DNA from 2 places in the Pseudogracilibacillus sp. SO10305 genome. Region 1 is predicted to be linked to the other one. Evidence: riboswitches for the same ligand, from Rfam matches in the RefSeq annotation. Region 1 holds a riboswitch; the other holds the start of a gene.
The links. A riboswitch is a leader RNA that binds a small molecule or an ion and turns the genes downstream of it on or off. The one in region 1 is predicted to bind S-adenosylmethionine.
Positions count from the first base shown of each region.

Region 2: it holds a riboswitch for S-adenosylmethionine, as region 1 does, so the genes downstream of both, SPD45_RS08145 (DUF2292 domain-containing protein) here and SPD45_RS07400 (5-methyltetrahydropteroyltriglutamate--homocysteine S-methyltransferase) in region 1, are expected to answer to the same signal.

Region 1 covers NZ_JAXHDE010000007.1:58,007-62,622, reverse strand. The annotation lists gene SPD45_RS07410 (helix-turn-helix domain-containing protein) at 1-469, shown strand, start outside; partial or broken gene SPD45_RS14395 (hypothetical protein) at 694-813, opposite strand; gene SPD45_RS07405 (disulfide bond formation protein DsbD) at 1,228-1,626, shown strand; SAM riboswitch class I at 2,092-2,191, shown strand; gene SPD45_RS07400 (5-methyltetrahydropteroyltriglutamate--homocysteine S-methyltransferase) at 2,300-3,409, shown strand; partial or broken gene SPD45_RS07395 (transposase) at 3,635-3,818, shown strand; gene SPD45_RS07390 (hypothetical protein) at 3,883-4,038, shown strand; gene SPD45_RS07385 (hypothetical protein) at 4,424-4,616, shown strand, end outside.
Region 2 covers NZ_JAXHDE010000008.1:68,766-73,381, reverse strand. The annotation lists gene SPD45_RS08155 (bifunctional homocysteine S-methyltransferase/methylenetetrahydrofolate reductase) at 1-1,381, opposite strand, end outside; gene SPD45_RS08150 (PLP-dependent transferase) at 1,398-2,507, opposite strand; gene SPD45_RS08145 (DUF2292 domain-containing protein) at 2,557-2,733, opposite strand; SAM riboswitch class I at 2,843-2,945, opposite strand; gene SPD45_RS08140 (NCS2 family permease) at 3,033-4,322, opposite strand.

The sequences.
Region 1 (4,616 bases):
GGCTGGTGTCAGCACTAGTATCATCAGTAAGGTGGAAAGAAATAATGTAGACCCTTCTATTACATTGCTGTATAAAATATGTAATGGTCTTAATGTTTCTATTACAGAATTGCTGGGAGAGTCAACGAATACACCATCTGTACTGCGTAAAGAAGATAGAAAAGTAGTATCCTTTCCAAAATCAAATTCAAAGTATGAATTTTTAACTCCAATACACAATGGCGAACTGGAAATGATTCAGATTATTCTTGAGGCAGGGCAATCTGACAAAAAACTAGTGAGCCATACTGGTGAGGAATGCGGTGTAGTGCTGAAGGGTGCCATGACTGTTATTTTAGACCAGGAAGAGCATATCTTGCATGAAGGAGATTCTATTTGTTTTAATAGTCAAATACCACACCGCTTTATTAATCATACTGAAAAACAATCAATTTCAATTTGGTCTATGAATAATCAGCAGCAAAAATAAATCTTGAAAATAGTAATGTTTTTAAAGCAGACATATATTAAGTGACTAGCACCTTTGCTGTAGGTAGTTTAATTCAAGAAGATTGTGGCAAATAAAGTCAAATAACCGTAAATCTGATTAAAAAATCAATATTTTTACGGTTATTTGACATGCGACCTGAAAAGGTACTTTTTTGTAGTTTTGGCTTACAGTCATTCTAGCTGAACACCTTAATAAATTTATCTTCATTTATTAAGGTTCATTTTACATAAATAATATTTGTTATAATACAATTGTTTAAAATCACTATTAATTTTACTAGGTACCAATTGTATTGTTTCCAAGTTATTAAGCACATGCCAGGTATATTTATTATGATGTCACCATTCAGCTACATCATCTATTGTCCATTTTCCATCTGGTATACTCCACATTTAGCCAATTCTTCATCAGCAGTCAAAAGTTTGATACTCTATCATTCGTCATGTTTTCTAATTTTATTACATAGTTCTTGTCGGGGATAAATAACGACTATGCTCCTTCATTACTCCAATCACCTTTATTAATAGGGGATTTTTTACCTTCGATTGATATGTTTATCTAAACAGGAGGCGCTAAGTTTTATATACGTTGTTTGATTACGGACTTACGCTATTACTCTCATTGCGCATAGATGAATTTTGTTATTTAAATGTTTAAAACCTTATGATAACATGTACTTAAGAGTGGATGATGATTCAATAAAGAGATCGTTTCGCGGTATAATTAGGAGTGTTTATATGTGTAAAAAAACTTTTAATGCGCTAGGTTGGATTATACTTTTGGGAATGGGAATTTCATGGATAGTGTTTGGTTATTCTAATTGGTACTTATTATTACTTCCAATTGCTTACATATTCTTTTTAGTGAATGATGGAAGTATTAAAGAGTTAAAGAGGATAAGAAAAATGTCCATATTTCAAGTAATTTTAATGCTGTTTGCATTGGTTGTGTCAGTGGCTATTGTATTTAGTCTTATTCAATTATCTAGTTACTTAATAAATGATGTATTATACCTAACTGGTGGGATAAAAACATTTAGCGAGATTATGGCAATAATTCTATCCTTATACCCTGTTAAAATTACTTTTGGTACTGTGGTTTATAGGGTAGCAAATGATTTGAAAGGTACAGGATAAGGAAGCCTAAACTTTGTAGAATGAAAAATGAATTCTACTTTGTTCAGATAGATAGACTATCTATAAATAAATCAAAGTTCGATAAAACTAAGGGATGTTTTGGTATATTAACGCATATTATCAATTACTTACATTTATGGAAGAAAAAATTGCGTTGCGAAGTGGTGGATGAATGTGTTCTAGTAACTGTGTAAAGAGTTTTAACTAATTTAGCTAATCAACGTCTGAAGTTAAATTTACCAAAATCAAGTGAGTCGTTATTGAAAAATATTTTATAGAAATGATTATTACTTGTAAATATTTTTATACTTGTTATGGGTCTTGTATTTCTTTTCAGAAATGACGAGGAAGTAGAGCGTTTATAAAATATATAAGTATATGTCTAAATTACAAAAAACAAGTAATTAATTGACTTCTTCAAATAAATAATGTATTCTAAATATTAACATTTTAAATAATATAGTTTTCTTATCAAGAGAGGTGGAGGGACTGGCCCTTTGAAGCCTCGGCAACAGACTGTTTTGTACTGTGCCAATTCCAGAGCAAGAATGCTTGAAGATAAGAAGAGTGAAAAACTACAGAAATGTATCCTCTTCTTGATTCGAGAAGGGGTTTTTTGATGTTAAAAACCTTGAAGAACAAATAACGAAAACAAACAAAAGGAGAATAGGAAATGTCAATTACTTTAACAAGAGCACCGTTCAAGGCAGATCATGTAGGAAGTTTGCTACGAACAGATACGATTCATCAAGCTAGAAAGGACTTTCAAGATGGAAGCATTTCAGCAGATCAATTATATGATATTGAAACAGAAGAGATTAAACGCATAGTCGATAAGCAGATAGAAGTTGGACTTTCAGCAGTTACAGACGGAGAGTTTAGACGTAGATTTTGGCATACAGACTTTTTAGAGCATCTAAACGGTGTAGAAGGATATGTGCCAGAGACTGGATATATCTTTAATGAAAATGAAGAAACGGAAAGATATGATGTACGTAATATTGGAAAAATCTCATTTAACCACGATCATCCACATATTAAAGACTTTAAATTATTCAACAAAATAGTGGATGGACGTGCTGTTGCTAAGCAAACCATTCCAAGCCCAAATCAGTTATTTAACCAAGGGATTCGTAATGAAACAATTTATCCGGATATTGAAGAGTATGCAGAGGATGTTATTCAAACATATCGTGATGCAATACAAGCATTTTATGATGCGGGTGTTCGTTACCTTCAGTTTGATGATGTTTATATTGCCGGTCTGTCGTCACCAGACATTCCATTTAATGATGGAAAATATCCAAGAGAGTATTTGATTGAACTTGCATTAAAGGTTGTGAATGAAGTACTGGAAGGTAAACCAGAAGATTTATATGTTACAACACATCTTTGCCGTGGTAACTATAGATCGAATTGGGCATTTGAAGGTAGCTATGGATTAATTGCACCTACGTTATTTGCCAAAGAAAAAGTAGATGGATTTTTCTTGGAGTATGACGATGATCGCTCAGGTGATTTTAAACCACTTGATTATATTCCGAACGGAGGTCCGCAAGTGGTGCTTGGTTTATTTACTTCTAAAACGGGAGAGTTAGAAGATAAAGCATTAATAAAAGCGCGTATCGAAGAAGCGGCACAATTTATTCCACGAGAACAAATCTGCCTTAGTCCTCAATGTGGATTTGCCTCGACTCATCATGGAAACAAATTGACAGAGGAAGAGCAATGGGAAAAGTTAAAATATATTGTTGACATTGCAAAAGAAGAATTAGGTTATTAAACTATTTTTCAATAAAAAAATAATGAACCTGTGAAAAAAGTCTATTTGGGGTTATCTACCAAATAGGCTTTTGTGCATTTGAAAACCCCTAGTTCTGCCGGGGGTTCTAAATAGCTTTTAGCGTGGTATTAAAAATACCTCTTTCTCTTGTAAGATGAAGATAGTTTCCCGACCACCATATTTTTAACAGAAGGAGACAATCCTAGTGTAGGATAAGAAAAGACATTGTGGAGATGTAAGTATCGTATTGTAATTGATCCAAAATACAGACGACAAATTATTTATGGAAAATACAAAAAGAACATAGGAGAAATTATCAGAAGTCTTTATGATAGAAAAAATGTAGAAATTCATGAAGTAAATGCTTGTAGGTATTCCACCAAAATTAAGTGTCTCTCAATTTATGGGTTAGAGTTGCCTAATGATTGTTGATCGTCATGCGAATTTAAAATACAAATATGGAAACTAGGTAGTTGCAAGAATACGAGTCGAAGTTGCAAGAATGCGAGTCAAAGTTGCAAGAATATGGGTCGAAGTTGCAAGAATGCGAGTCAAAGTTGCAAGAATGTGGGCCGAAGTTGCAAGAATACGGGTCGAAGTTGCAAGAATCCAACCTCAAACCCGTATGAACGCAACCATAAAGCTAATCACCACCCCACAAAATGGAAATAGGAAGTTTTGATTATTTTAATGTAAATACAAATTATATATTTTTTCGTGATTTTTATTATGAATAATCTGAAAAGAAAGAGATAATGGTTGTGATTGTATTTCACAGATGAAAGATGAACCACTTCACTATTGAATATAGTATTTTTTAATCATCTTTCATTTGATCGTTTACCCATGTCGTTTACAAAATTATTTGGTACATATTTAACGCCTAACACGAAAATTCCACAGTGCTTTTCATATGTAACCTTAAAAAATAATGTGAAAACCACATCGAATATATTACATTGATATTGTATTATAATAAGTTAAGAATCAATTTAGCGAGAAAAGGGTGTTTGTATGCGAAAGCTTTTTTTATTATTGTTTTATATTATTATTTCCTTATTGTTCATGAGTTCTTGTGGGAAAGAAAAGGAGAATCAGGAAATTAATTTAGGAGAAAAATTTATAAAAGAACTTTACAATGTTGATGAACCTAGTGTTGATATTAATGATTCAAGTCCCGAGGATTTAATAGAATTCCAAAATAAGT
Region 2 (4,616 bases), on a different contig from region 1:
CACTAAATGCCGTTTTTTCACGTAAAGAGTTTCCTGAAAAAGAAATACCGTTGTTTCCTTTTTTAATTAATTCAATCAATTTAAAAGAGTTCACATCGAAAACGGAAGTAGCTCCAGGAAAGTCACCAATCTTTGTCGGATCCCCTGTAATTGCAAGCATTTCATTAATCCCTAATGTATGAAGCCCTAATAAATGTGATTGTAATCCAATTAAATTGCGATCACGACATGTTAAATGTACGAGTGGTCGAATCCCTTGCTCTTTTAACTTTACTGCCATAGCTAGATTACTAATTCTCGGCGATGCTAATGAATTATCTGCTAAAGTAATTGCATCTGCACCAGCTTCATGCAATGCTTTTGCACCTTCGAAATATCCTTCCACATCTAAATGTTTTGGCGCATCTAGCTCAACGATAATCGTCGGTCTCTCCTTCGCTAATTCAGGAATCGTTTTTTCCGTCCGCTTTCTTTCTCGTAAAACTTCAATTTGTTCGACTTTACGAACTTCTTTTTCTGTAATTGGCGTTAAATCTTTGACCCCTTCCGCCAAGGCTCTTACATGTTCGGGTGTCGTTCCACAACATCCACCAATTAGCCGAACTCCTTGATCCCGTAACTGTGTTGCACATGTTTTGAAATAATCTGGTTCGTTTTCGTAAAATAAAATACCATCTCGATAAGCTGGCAAACTAGCATTCGGATATGCTGCTAAATATGCATGGTCTAATAATGGTACTGTTTCTAGTGAAGTTACCATTTGTGATGGACCTAGTCGACAGTTAATCCCAACGATATTGGCACCTAATCCCTCTAGCTGTCGTAATGCATCGTGTAAAGCTGTTCCATCTTCTAACACTCCCGGTTCATGCATCGAGACGTTTGTAATAATTGGTAAATCTGTCTCTTCCCGTGCAATTTGTAAAACCGTCCTTAACTCGTCTAGGCTATAATACGTTTCTAAAATTAATCCATCGACACCTTCTAGTAATAAGCAATATAACTGCTCCCGGAAGCTTCTTTTGATTTCATCTTCACTTTCATTCAATGTTTGGCCGCCATATATTCCACCAATATTTCCGAGAATATGTGCCCGACCATTACTCGCACGTTTCGCAATTTGGACTGCTTGCTCATTAATTTTTTTCACTTGTTCTTCCAGGCCATATCTTGCCAGCTTAATATAATTGGCTCCATATGTGTTCGTTTGAATCACTTCGGCCCCTGCTGCGATATATGTTTCATGAACATTCTGGATTTGATCTGGATGTGTTAAGTTCAATTCCTCAAAACAACGTCCAACACCATTCGCATATAAAATCGTCCCCATTGCTCCATCTGCAATTAACACTTTTTTCTCTAAATCTTTTAACAAACTCATCGGATCACTTCACCTCTCATGTACGAATTTGCTCAAATGCACGTGCTAAATCATTTACTAAATCTTCTTCATGTTCTACACCGACTGAAGCACGAAGTAGTCGATTTGATAAACCATAGCTTAACCTTACTTCTTCCGGTATATCCATATGTGTTTGCGTAACCGGGTATGTAAGGAAACTTTCTACGCCTCCAAGACTCTCCGCAAACGTGAAAACTTGTAATGCTTTTAAAAATGGTTCCACAAGATTTTCATTTATAATTTCAAAACTTAACATACCGCCCCTTCCTGGATAATACACATTTGTGACGAGTGGATGGTCTTGTAAAAAGTCGATAACATGTTTTGCATTTCGTTCATGTTGCCTCATTCTTAATGCTAAAGTTTTCATTCCACGAATCAGGCTCCAACAATCGTATGGAGCTAATACTGCTCCAATGGAATTATGTAAAAAGCTAAGCTCTTCACAAACTTCCTCCCCTTTTGCTATAACAAGTCCTGCCAACACATCATTATGTCCAGCCAAATACTTTGTTGCACTATGGATGACAATGTCTGCTCCCTCTTCAATCGGTCGTTGTATATACGGTGTATACAAAGTATTATCGACGATATGTAGAAGATCATTCTTATGTGAAAACTCGGATATTTTCGATAATTTAACTGTTTGCATTAAAGGATTTGTTGGTGTTTCAATAAATATTGCCTTCGTATTTTCTCGTTTTAATGTTTCTAATTCCTCGTAATCTTTTCCGTCCCAATAAGAGAATTCAAAACCATATTTTTTCTCGAAAATCTCGAAAAGTCGGAAGTTCCCACCATAAATATCTCTAGAAGAAATAATATGATCACCTTTTTCAAATAAAGAAAATACGAGTTGTACTGCCGACATTCCAGATGATGTCGCAAATGCTTTATCCCCCTTTTCTAATTCTGCTACAGCTTCTTCTAGTACTGTTCGGGTTGGATTCCCTGTACGGATATAGTCATATCCATCTTGCAGTCCGATTTCCTCGTGGCGAAATGCTGTTGAAAAATAAATCGGTGTACTTACTGCTCGAAAATGCTCATCACGATTATTTCCAATTTGCACTAAAAAAGTTTCTTGTCTACATCGGTCTGTCATTTTATTTCCCCCTAAAATAATTGAATAATATGATTTTTCTGAATAAAATTTATGTAGAAATAATTTCTTTTTCTGATAACTTCTCTTGTTCATCAAATAATGTGTTTTCTTGTTTTTCAATTCTAGCGACATATCCATCATGAACTGTTAATGTGATTGTTCCATTTTCTAAATCCGCTAAATGTCTCTCGAGAAACTTAATATGTGCTTCCTGTAAACGACTCATTTCTCCTCACACCTTTAACCATTTTTTCATGAAGACGAAGAATTTTTCCAATTAAAAAACCTCTTCCTGATTAAGAAGAGGTTCGAATATACATATATTGTCTCGACTCTTCTTATCTTTCAAACTAAAAGCTTGCTGGAATTGGCACAGTACTAGTCAAGTCTGTTGCCGAGGCTTCGTAGGGCCAGTCCCTCCACCTCTCTGGATAAGAAAATGTAAAACTTTTTATTTAATTTTTGATGTTGAATAATACTATACACAGATTTATTAGAACTGTCAAATAATTTCGTGAAACTTTTTTAATGAGCTGGGAAAAAGATCATTTGAATAATAAAGATAACCCCGAATATATAGAGCATTGGGTGCACTTCTTTCCCTTTACCAGTTACTAATTTTAATAAAGGATAAGTGATAAACCCTACTGCAATTCCTGTTGCGATACTCGATGTTAGAGGCATCATTAAAACGACAATAAATGTCGGAAATGCTTCATCAAATTCATTCCACTTAATATTAGAAAGTCCAAATAACATATAACTTCCAACGATAATAAGTGCTGGTGCTGTTACTGCTGATAAAGACGAAATCGCAGCAACTAATGGGGAAAATAAAAGTGAAACTAAAAATAGTAAAGCGACAACCAATGTCGTAAAACCTGTTCTTCCCCCAACTGCTACACCTGAAGATGACTCAACATAAGCGGATGATGGTGTAGAACCTAATGTCGAACCAACAGTTGTTGCAATCGCATCAGCTGTTAACGCCGCACGTGCACGCGGAAACTTACCATTTTTCATTAAACCTGCTTGTTCCGCTACTCCAATCATCGTTCCTGTCGTATCAAAAATAGTGACAAGTAAAAATGCAAAAATTACTCCGTACAATCCATGTTGAACAACACCACCGATATCTAAATCAAAAAAGATTGGAGCTGGTGGTGCAGATATAAAGCCATCAATCGTTAATAAGTTAAAAATATATCCCGTAATTGCTGTGATCGCCATCCCTATAAATAAAGCACCTTTTACATTTCTAGCAACTAAAATTAAAGTGATCACAATACCAAAAACCGCTAATTGTGTCTCTGGAATCGACAAGTCTCCAAATGACACTAATGTTTCCTCATTTGGAACAACAAGTCCTGCCATTTTCAATCCTAAAAATGCGATAAATAAGCCAATTCCTGCTGTTACCCCATATTTCAATGAATCTGGAATCGATTCAATTAGTACTTGGCGAAACTTTGTAAATGTTAATAATAAAAAGATAATCCCTGATACAAACACTGCACCAAAAACTGCTTGATAGGAAACGCCTTGTGTAGCTACAACACTTACAAAATAAGCGTTCATCCCCATTCCAGGTGCAATAGCAATCGGATAATTTCCGAAAAAAGCCATAATGAGCGTTCCAATTACCGCAGACGCAATTGTTGCAATAAACACTTGATCAAACGGCACACCCGCTGCAGATAAAATAGCAGGGTTTACTACAATTATATATGACATCGTTAAAAACGTTGTCATTCCCGCTAAAAACTCTGTTCGAATATTCGTGCCTAACTCTTTCATTTTAAAAAAGTTTTCCATGATAAACTCCCTTTGTGTCTTTAAATTTACAGAGGCATGCCCATATGTTGTAAGATGTTTTTTCATTTGAGACGGCTATGTCGTTTTCATCGAAAAATCGTCTTATATTTTGTTGATTCTTTAATGTCGGTCAAACCTTTGTATGTTCTTTTTCACACACGTAGAACATCATAATAAATGTCACCGTAAACTTCAATGATTTTGTCGCATTTTCCAATATTTTGTCATACTTTTACTTTTCCCAATTCTTCCTTAAAACATAAGGGAGAAAATTGTCGAAATTTGAATGTTGTT